Regions from separate parts of the Acidovorax sp. GW821-FHT09B03 genome, predicted to be linked through region 2. Evidence: riboswitches for the same ligand, from Rfam matches in the RefSeq annotation. Region 2 holds a riboswitch; the other holds the start of a gene.
The links. Region 2 has a riboswitch for thiamine pyrophosphate ahead of AC07PA_RS13785 (purine-cytosine permease family protein). Riboswitches for the same ligand answer to the same signal wherever they lie in the genome.

Region 1 (2,987 bases), on a different contig from region 2:
TCGACCACCCGGCGGTGGATTCCACCGGCCAGCGTGTGGAGTTCGACCTGGGGTCGGGCAACTACAGCCGCGACATCGCGCGCGCGCGCACCTTCGGCTTCACGCGCGACGTGGAGATGATGCGCTCCAACGGTCTGGCCCTGGGCGGCGGGCTGGACAACGCCATCGTGATGGACGACTACAAGGTGCTCAACAGCGACGGCTTGCGCTACGACGACGAATTCGTCAAGCACAAGATCCTCGATGCCATGGGCGACCTGTACATCATCGGCCGGCCCCTGCTGGCCGCCTACAGCGCCTTCCGCTCGGGCCATGCGATGAACAACCTGCTGCTGCGCGAGCTGCTGTCGCAGCCCGATGCCTGGGAAGAGGTCACCTTCGAGGACGAGCGCCAGGCACCGCAGGGCTTTGCACGGCCCGCGCGCGCCTGGTAGGCGCGCCCCCATGCTGCTCTTTCGCTGGATGGTCATGGCGCTGCTGCTGGCAGCGGCGGTGTCCTTCGCCTTCTATGCGGGCACGGGCCAGGCGCACTACAAGCGCTGGGGCCTGGTGGTCCTCAAATGGACCGTCATTGCCGCCGTGTTCTTCTTCGCCGTGGTGATCATCGGACGCATCTGAAACCCTGTTGCAGGCCGGTGTCGATATACTGGCGCCTGCTCCGGGGTGTGCGAAAGCGCTGAGATGCAAAGGGCCTGATGGTTGATCCATCAGGCGGCCTGCGAACCCGACGAACTTGATCCGGTTCATACCGGCGGAAGAAGAGCCGACCTTCATGCCTGCGCGCGCACGCCTTTTTTGGGGAGTGCCACTGCGGGGCATGCCGTCCATGCGCCAGCACTGGCGCGTGCGCGGGGCGCCAGGTCCATTCCGGAGCAAATATTCCTTTGCCACCGGAACCTGGAGACCCGCCCCATGAATGCACCCGATCCCCTTGCCCGCGAAAAATTCGCCGAGCTGCTGGCCGCCGCGCGCGAACCCTTCCCGGCCTCGCACAAGGCCTACCTGCCTGGCCACCTGCACACCGACCTGCGCGTGCCCGTGCGCGACATCGCGCTGACCAATGGCGAGCAGGTCAGTGTCTACGACACCTCGGGGCCCTACACCGATCCCGGTGCCGTGATCGACGTGCGCCGCGGCCTGGCCAGCGTGCGCGGCGGCTGGATCGCCGGCCGGGGCGACACCGAGGCTTACGAGGGCCGCGCGCCCCTGGCTCTGGACGACGGCCAAAAGAGCGAGGATGCCGTGCGCCTGGCCCAGCTGCGCGCCGAGGCGGCCGCCCTGCAGCGCAAGCCGCTGCGCGCACGCAGCGGCGCCAACGTGACGCAGATGCACTACGCCAGGAAAGGCATCGTCACGCCCGAGATGGAGTATGTGGCCATCCGTGAGAACGGCAAGCGCGAATGGATGGCACAGTACCAGGCAGACACCGGCCGCGAGCGCCGCCTGGCCGGCAACCCCATGGGGGCGAGCATTCCGCGGATCATCACGCCCGAGTTCGTGCGCGACGAAGTGGCGCGCGGGCGCGCCATCATCCCGGCCAACATCAACCACCCCGAGGTGGAACCCATGGCCATCGGGCGCAACTTCCTCGTGAAGATCAACGCCAACATCGGCAACTCGGCCGTCACCTCCAGCATCGAGGAAGAGGTCGAAAAGCTGGTCTGGGCCATCCGCTGGGGGGCCGACAACGTGATGGACCTGTCCACCGGCAAGAACATCCACACCACGCGCGACTGGATCGTGCGCAACAGCCCGGTGCCCATCGGCACCGTGCCCATCTACCAGGCCCTGGAGAAGGTCGGCGGTGTGGCCGAGGATCTGACCTGGGCGATCTTCCGTGACACGCTGGTCGAGCAGGCCGAGCAGGGCGTGGACTACTTCACCATCCACGCCGGGGTTCGCCTGGCCTACATCCACCTCACGGCGGCGCGGCGCACGGGCATCGTCTCGCGCGGCGGCTCCATCATGGCCAAGTGGTGCATGGCCCACCACCGCGAGAGCTTCCTGTACGAGCACTTCGAGGACATCTGCGACATCATGAAGGCCTATGACGTGTCCTTCAGCCTGGGCGATGGCCTGCGCCCCGGCTGCGCTTCGGACGCCAACGACGAGGCGCAGTTCGCCGAACTGCACACCCTGGGCGAGTTGACCCAGGTGGCCTGGAAGCACGACGTGCAGACCATGATCGAAGGCCCCGGCCACGTGCCCATGCACATGATCCAGGCCAACATGACCGAGCAGCTCCGAACCTGCCACGAGGCGCCTTTCTACACCCTGGGCCCGCTGACCATCGACATCGCGCCGGGCTACGACCACATCGCCTCGGCCATCGGCGCGGCCATGATCGGCTGGATGGGCACGGCCATGCTGTGCTATGTGACGCCCAAGGAGCACCTGGGACTGCCCGACCGCGACGATGTCAAGCAGGGCATCATTGCCTACAAGATCGCCGCGCATGCGGCCGACGTGGCCAAGGGGCACCCGGGTGCCCGGGCGCGTGATGACGCGTTGAGCCAGGCGCGCTTCGACTTCCGCTGGCAGGACCAGTTCAACCTTGGCCTGGACCCCGAGACGGCCCAGGAGTACCACGACGAGACCCTGCCCAAGGACAGTGCCAAGGTGGCGCATTTCTGCTCCATGTGCGGGCCCAAGTTCTGCTCCATGAAGATCACCCAGGAAGTGCGCGAGTTCGCGGCCCAGAAGGGCGTTGCGGAGGGGCAGGCCCTGACAGCCGGCATGCAGGACAAGGCGGCGGAGTTCCAGCGCACCGGGGGCCAACTGTACGTGCCCCTCACGCCGGTGCGATAAGCACGGCTACTGCCCCCGCAGTTCCGCTGTTGGGAATGGCAGGGCGGTAAATACCCTCTGCGGCATAGCCTGTGGGCGCGCATACAGTCGCGCCCACACCGGCGCCATAGGGATAACTGGTCCTGTGGCACCAAAGTTGCTATGCTGTAGTTGTCAATAAATGTAAGGAAGAGCGATGA
Region 2 (4,804 bases):
GTCGGCCACCACCACCAGCGAGTCGCGGCCGTTGGCCAGTTTGGGGCCGAAGGTGATGCCCTCCAGGTTGGCAATGCCGCCGAGCTGGGCCTTCAAGGTCTCGAAGTCGAGCACCAGGCGCTTGGTGACGGGCGTGTAGCTGGCGCCGGCCAGGGCGGACGTGGCCAGCACATTGGTGGCATTGGCGGTGTTGATCTCGTACAGGCGCGCCTGGTTGCCCACCACGCCCACCGAGAAGCTGCGCTCCAGCACCAGGAAGCGCGTGGCACTCATGGCCAGGATTTCGGTGGCGCCGCTGACCGTGAACTGGTCCGCAGGCACCGGCACGGCCTGCACCTTGTCCACGGGGTAGGCGTACTGCGCCACGGCGGCACCGGTGCTGCGGTCGAACATCGTGATGCGCGAGACGCTGCCGGCGGTGGTGGTCGATGCCGGGCCATCCTGCAGCAGTGCGCCTTCCATCAGCACGGCGGCGCGGCTGTTGTCGGGCGTGAAGGCGATGCCTTCGAAGGCCAGGTTGCCGCGCGGGCCGGTGTTGTCGGCCGACATGCGGAACATCGCGGGGATCTGGTACTCGCGCACATGGGTGCCGTCCGGGCGGATCTCGCGGATGAAGGGGTCGATGATGCGCGCAGCGGTCGTGCCCGAGGCCAGCGTGCGGTCGCCCTCGCTGACCCAGACGTAGTTGCCCGTGGCGCGGTCGATGCGCACCGATTCGGGGTCGGCCACCAGCGGATCGGGCACCTTGGGGTACACCGCACCATTGGGCTGCTTCATGCTGAAAGTCGACAGGAACTGCACACCGCTGAAGCTGCTGGTGTCGTAGTTCAGGCGCACGGTGTACATGCGCGGCGCATTGGCCGAGTCGGTCGTGGTGCGGTCGTCCGACAGAAGGATGAACTGGTTGCTCTTGTCGTCGTAGTCGATGCCCGAGATGCCGCCCACCACCGTGCCCTGGTACTCCATGCGGCGCGGCAGCACCTGCTGGCCGATGAGGCGCAGCGAGCCGACCGAGCGCTCGCCATTGTTGTCATCGCTGCCGCCACAGGCGGCGAGCAGTGCGGTGGCGGCGCACACGGCGCCCAGCGTCCAGAGACTGCGAAGAACTGTCATTGTGGTTTTCCCCTCGTGAGTAAAGCGGGGGAGTCTAGGGAGCGCATGTGACAGAACGGAGACCGGCCCGTGGCGCGAGATGCAGGCACCCGGATGCCGCAAGGCACGCAAGTGATGGTAAATTTTCTGGCTATTTCCAAGGACACCTTGTGCCGCTGTTGAAACTTTCGTGCGCCAACTGCTCTGCCCCCCTGCAAATCGGAGAGGACCTGGAACGCTTTGCCTGCAGCTACTGTGGGACCGAGCAGATCGTGGAGCGCTCCGGAGGCATCGTCTGGTTGCGAAAGGTGGAGACCGCAATCAAGGCCGTGCAACGGGGCACCGACCGAACAGCGGCAGAGCTCGCCCTGGTGCGGCTGGACCGTGAACTCGGCGAAGCCCAGGCGGGCAGGGCTGCGTTGATCCACACGGCGAACGCGCAGTTTGCAAAAGCCAACGCCCACCGCAGCAGCATTGCTTCGATCGCGTTCCTGGCTGCAGCATTGCTGTTTCCCATGGTCGTTGGCCTTTTCGGCAGGCACATCAGGGAGGGTGAATCCTTGTTCGTCTGGGCCATGGTCAGTCTGGGCACGCCCCTGGCAGTCTATTATTCGATCAAGGCGCCCACCCGCGTCGACATCCAACAGCCCTTGGCGGAAATCGATGCCCGAATCGCCCAGATTGAGGAAGACATCGGTTTGAGCCGTGCCGTTCTGGATGCTCCGCAGACCTGACGGTGGCGCAGCACGGCCGACATGGTTGACCGCCTTCTACCTCGCATCCAGGCCCGCCTCGCGCGGGCCTTTTTACGCCCGGTTGCAACCCGGAGATAGAATCCGCCTTCGCTAGGGGTGTCGGCCTGCGCAAGCAGCTCCGACTGAGAGAGTCCCTTTGAACCTGATTGAGATCATCCTCGCGCAGGGAAGCAGTCCGCATACGCCATAACCTGGCGCTCCGCTCCCTGTGCACTGGGGCTGGTGCGTTGGGGTCCAGCCAGTACGCTGCCGACCCTGCTCTGTCGTCCATTGATTGAACGGAGAGCCCAACCGCCATGTCAGCCCATCTTCCCGCAAGCACCGCCGCGCCCGCCAACGAGGCGCTGGCGCCGGTCAGCCCTGACCGCCGCGTCTTCCAGTGGCATGACCATGCCTCGCTCTGGTTCAGCCTGGGCGTGGGCCTCTTGGTCATGCAGGTGGGCAGCTACCTCATGCCGGCGCTGGGCACCAAGGAGGCGCTGATCGCCATCGTCGCCGGCTCCATCGTGGGTGCGGGCCTGCTCGGCTGGGTGGCCAAGCTGGGCTGCGACAGCGGGCTGGCGAGCGCGGGTCTGATGCATGCGGTCTATGGCCGCACCTTTGCCAGCCTGCCCATCATTCTCAACATCGTGCAGCTCGTGGGCTGGGGCACGTTCGAGCTGGTGGTGATGGGCGAGGCCACGGTCGCCATCGGCCGCCAGTCGGGCAGCATGGCAGGCAGCCAGTGGCCGGTGCTGGCCACGCTGCTGTGGGGCGGTGTGGTGATGCTGCTGATCAGCGCATCCATGGTGCAGCTGGTGCGCAAGCTGATTGCGCGCGTGGCCTTGCCACTGGTGGTGCTGTCGCTGCTGTGGCTGAGCTGGCAGTTCCTCTCGCTGGCCCACGCCCAGGGCTTCGATCAGCTGTGGAACCGCCCCGGCGCCGGCGGCATGGGCGTGCTGCCTGCGCTGGACCTGGTGATCGCCATGCCCATCTCGTGGCTGCCTCTGGTGGCCGACTATGCGCGCCACGGCAAGCACGGTGGATCGGCGCTGCGCGGCACCTGGCTGGGTTACGCGCTGGCCAACATGTGGTGCTACACGCTCGGCGTGCTGGTGGCGCTGACCCTGCCGAGCAAGGACCTGGTGCAGGCCCTGCTGCTGGCCCAGGGCGGGCTGATCGCACTGTCGCTGATCCTGATCGACGAGGTAGACAACGCCTACGGCGATGCCTATTCGGGCGCCGTGTCGGCCCACAGCCTGCTGCCGCGCTGGGGCGTGCGCCGCTGGGGCATCGTGATGGCGGCAGGCTGCACCGCGCTGGCGCTGGTGCTGCCCATGCACAGCCTGGAGCCCTTCCTGCTACTGCTCAGCTCGGTGTTCGTGCCCCTGTTCGGCGTGATCCTCGGCCGCCTGGCCTTTGGCACCGATGCCCCGGCGCTGCTGCAGCGCGCGGCACAGGTCCATTGGCTGCCCGTGGCCATCTGGCTGGTGGGCATCGCGGTCTACCATGTGGCGCCGCTGGTGCTGCCGGGCGCGGGATCGGCGCTGCCGGCGCTGGTGTTCAGCTTCGCTCTGGCCTGGGCAACACGACCCAAAGCCTGACTGGTTGATCGATCAGAAAACCCGCTGCGCCACCGGCGCATAGCCATGGTTCAGCGGGCCATGGCCGCCACCGGTGACCACCTGGGCACCCGCGGCGATCGCGCCCAGGATGTAGGCGCGGGCGCTTTCCACCGCCTGCTGCAGCGGCTGGCCCAGGGCCAGGTGCGCGGCGATGGCGGACGACAGCGTGCAGCCCGTGCCATGGCCATTGTGCGTGGCGATGCGGGCCGACTGCAGGCGGTGACCGGCCTGGCCGGGCGCCGTGGCCAGCACATCCACCACCCAGTCGCCGGGCAGGTGACCGCCCTTGAGCAGCGCGGCGCGTGCACCCAGGCCCAGCAGATCCTGCGCGGCCTGCTCCAGGTCATCCATGCCCGCCAGGGTGCGGCCCAGCAGCCAGCCGGCCTCGTCGAGGTTGGGCGTGATCACCTCGGCCAGCGGGAACAGCTCCCGCACCAGCACACCGACCGTCTCCTGCGCGATCAGGCGGTCGCCGCTGGTGGCCACCATCACCGGGTCGAGCACCACGTGGGGCAGCCGGTACTCGCGGATGGCGTTGGCGACCACGTGCACCACCTCGGGCGAATGCAGCATGCCGATCTTCACCGCATCGACGCCAATGTCCTGCACCACGGCGTCGATCTGGGCCTTGAGCATTTCGGGCGGAATGCCGTGGATGCCCGTCACACCCCGGGTGTTCTGCGCGGTGATGGCGGTGATGGCCGTCATGCCGTAGCAGCCCAGCGCGGCAAAGGTCTTGAGGTCGGCCTGGATGCCTGCGCCGCCCCCGCTGTCGGAGCCGGCGATCGAGAGCACGCGCGCATAGCGCGGGGCCGTGGAGGGCCCTGCGGCCGCGTTGGAAGGGGCTGAAGTCATAGGGCCGAAATTATCCCTTATGACCTGGGTCAGCCAACGGCAGGGGCAATGTGCTGTAATTGCGGTTCACGGACGAAACAGGGGTGTCCCGCCGATACGGCGTGCGACTGAGAAAATACCCTGGGGCTGCGTGCGGCCCCGCTACCCGATCCAGGTCATGCTGGCGTGGGGAGTTTCCACAGCGACGGTAAGCAGCCATCCCGTTTTGTCCACCTGTTGTTGCACAGCTGGACGCATGACCCTTTCTTCCTCCTCGTCGTTTGCCATTCTGGGCGCAGGCCTCATGGGCCGGCTGCTGGCCGTCGAACTGGCGCGCCAGGGCCACGCCGTGGACATCTACGACGCCGCGGGCCCTGCGGCCGAGCAGTCAGCCGCCACGGTGGCCGCCGCCATGCTGGCGCCGCTGGCGGAGTCGGCGGTGACCGAACCGGGCGTGGTGCGCATGGGCCAGCACGCCCTGGTGCGCTGGCCACAACTGCTTTCGCAGTTGGCACAACC

Region 1: it holds a riboswitch for thiamine pyrophosphate, as region 2 does, so the genes downstream of both, thiC (phosphomethylpyrimidine synthase ThiC) here and AC07PA_RS13785 (purine-cytosine permease family protein) in region 2, are expected to answer to the same signal.

The regions. Positions count from the first base shown of each region.
Region 1 covers NZ_JBWKPP010000003.1:85,111-88,097, reverse strand. Annotated here, with positions in the region: gene lpxC (UDP-3-O-acyl-N-acetylglucosamine deacetylase) at 1-434, shown strand, start outside; gene AC07PA_RS06845 (hypothetical protein) at 445-618, shown strand; TPP riboswitch at 650-777, shown strand; gene thiC (phosphomethylpyrimidine synthase ThiC) at 913-2,808, shown strand; gene AC07PA_RS06835 (methyl-accepting chemotaxis protein) at 2,984-2,987, shown strand, end outside.
Region 2 covers NZ_JBWKPP010000006.1:208,872-213,675, forward strand. Annotated here, with positions in the region: gene AC07PA_RS13775 (esterase-like activity of phytase family protein) at 1-1,113, opposite strand, end outside; gene AC07PA_RS13780 (TFIIB-type zinc ribbon-containing protein) at 1,263-1,826, shown strand; TPP riboswitch at 1,930-2,033, shown strand; gene AC07PA_RS13785 (purine-cytosine permease family protein) at 2,144-3,430, shown strand; gene thiD (bifunctional hydroxymethylpyrimidine kinase/phosphomethylpyrimidine kinase) at 3,443-4,306, opposite strand; gene AC07PA_RS13795 (FAD-dependent oxidoreductase) at 4,542-4,804, shown strand, end outside.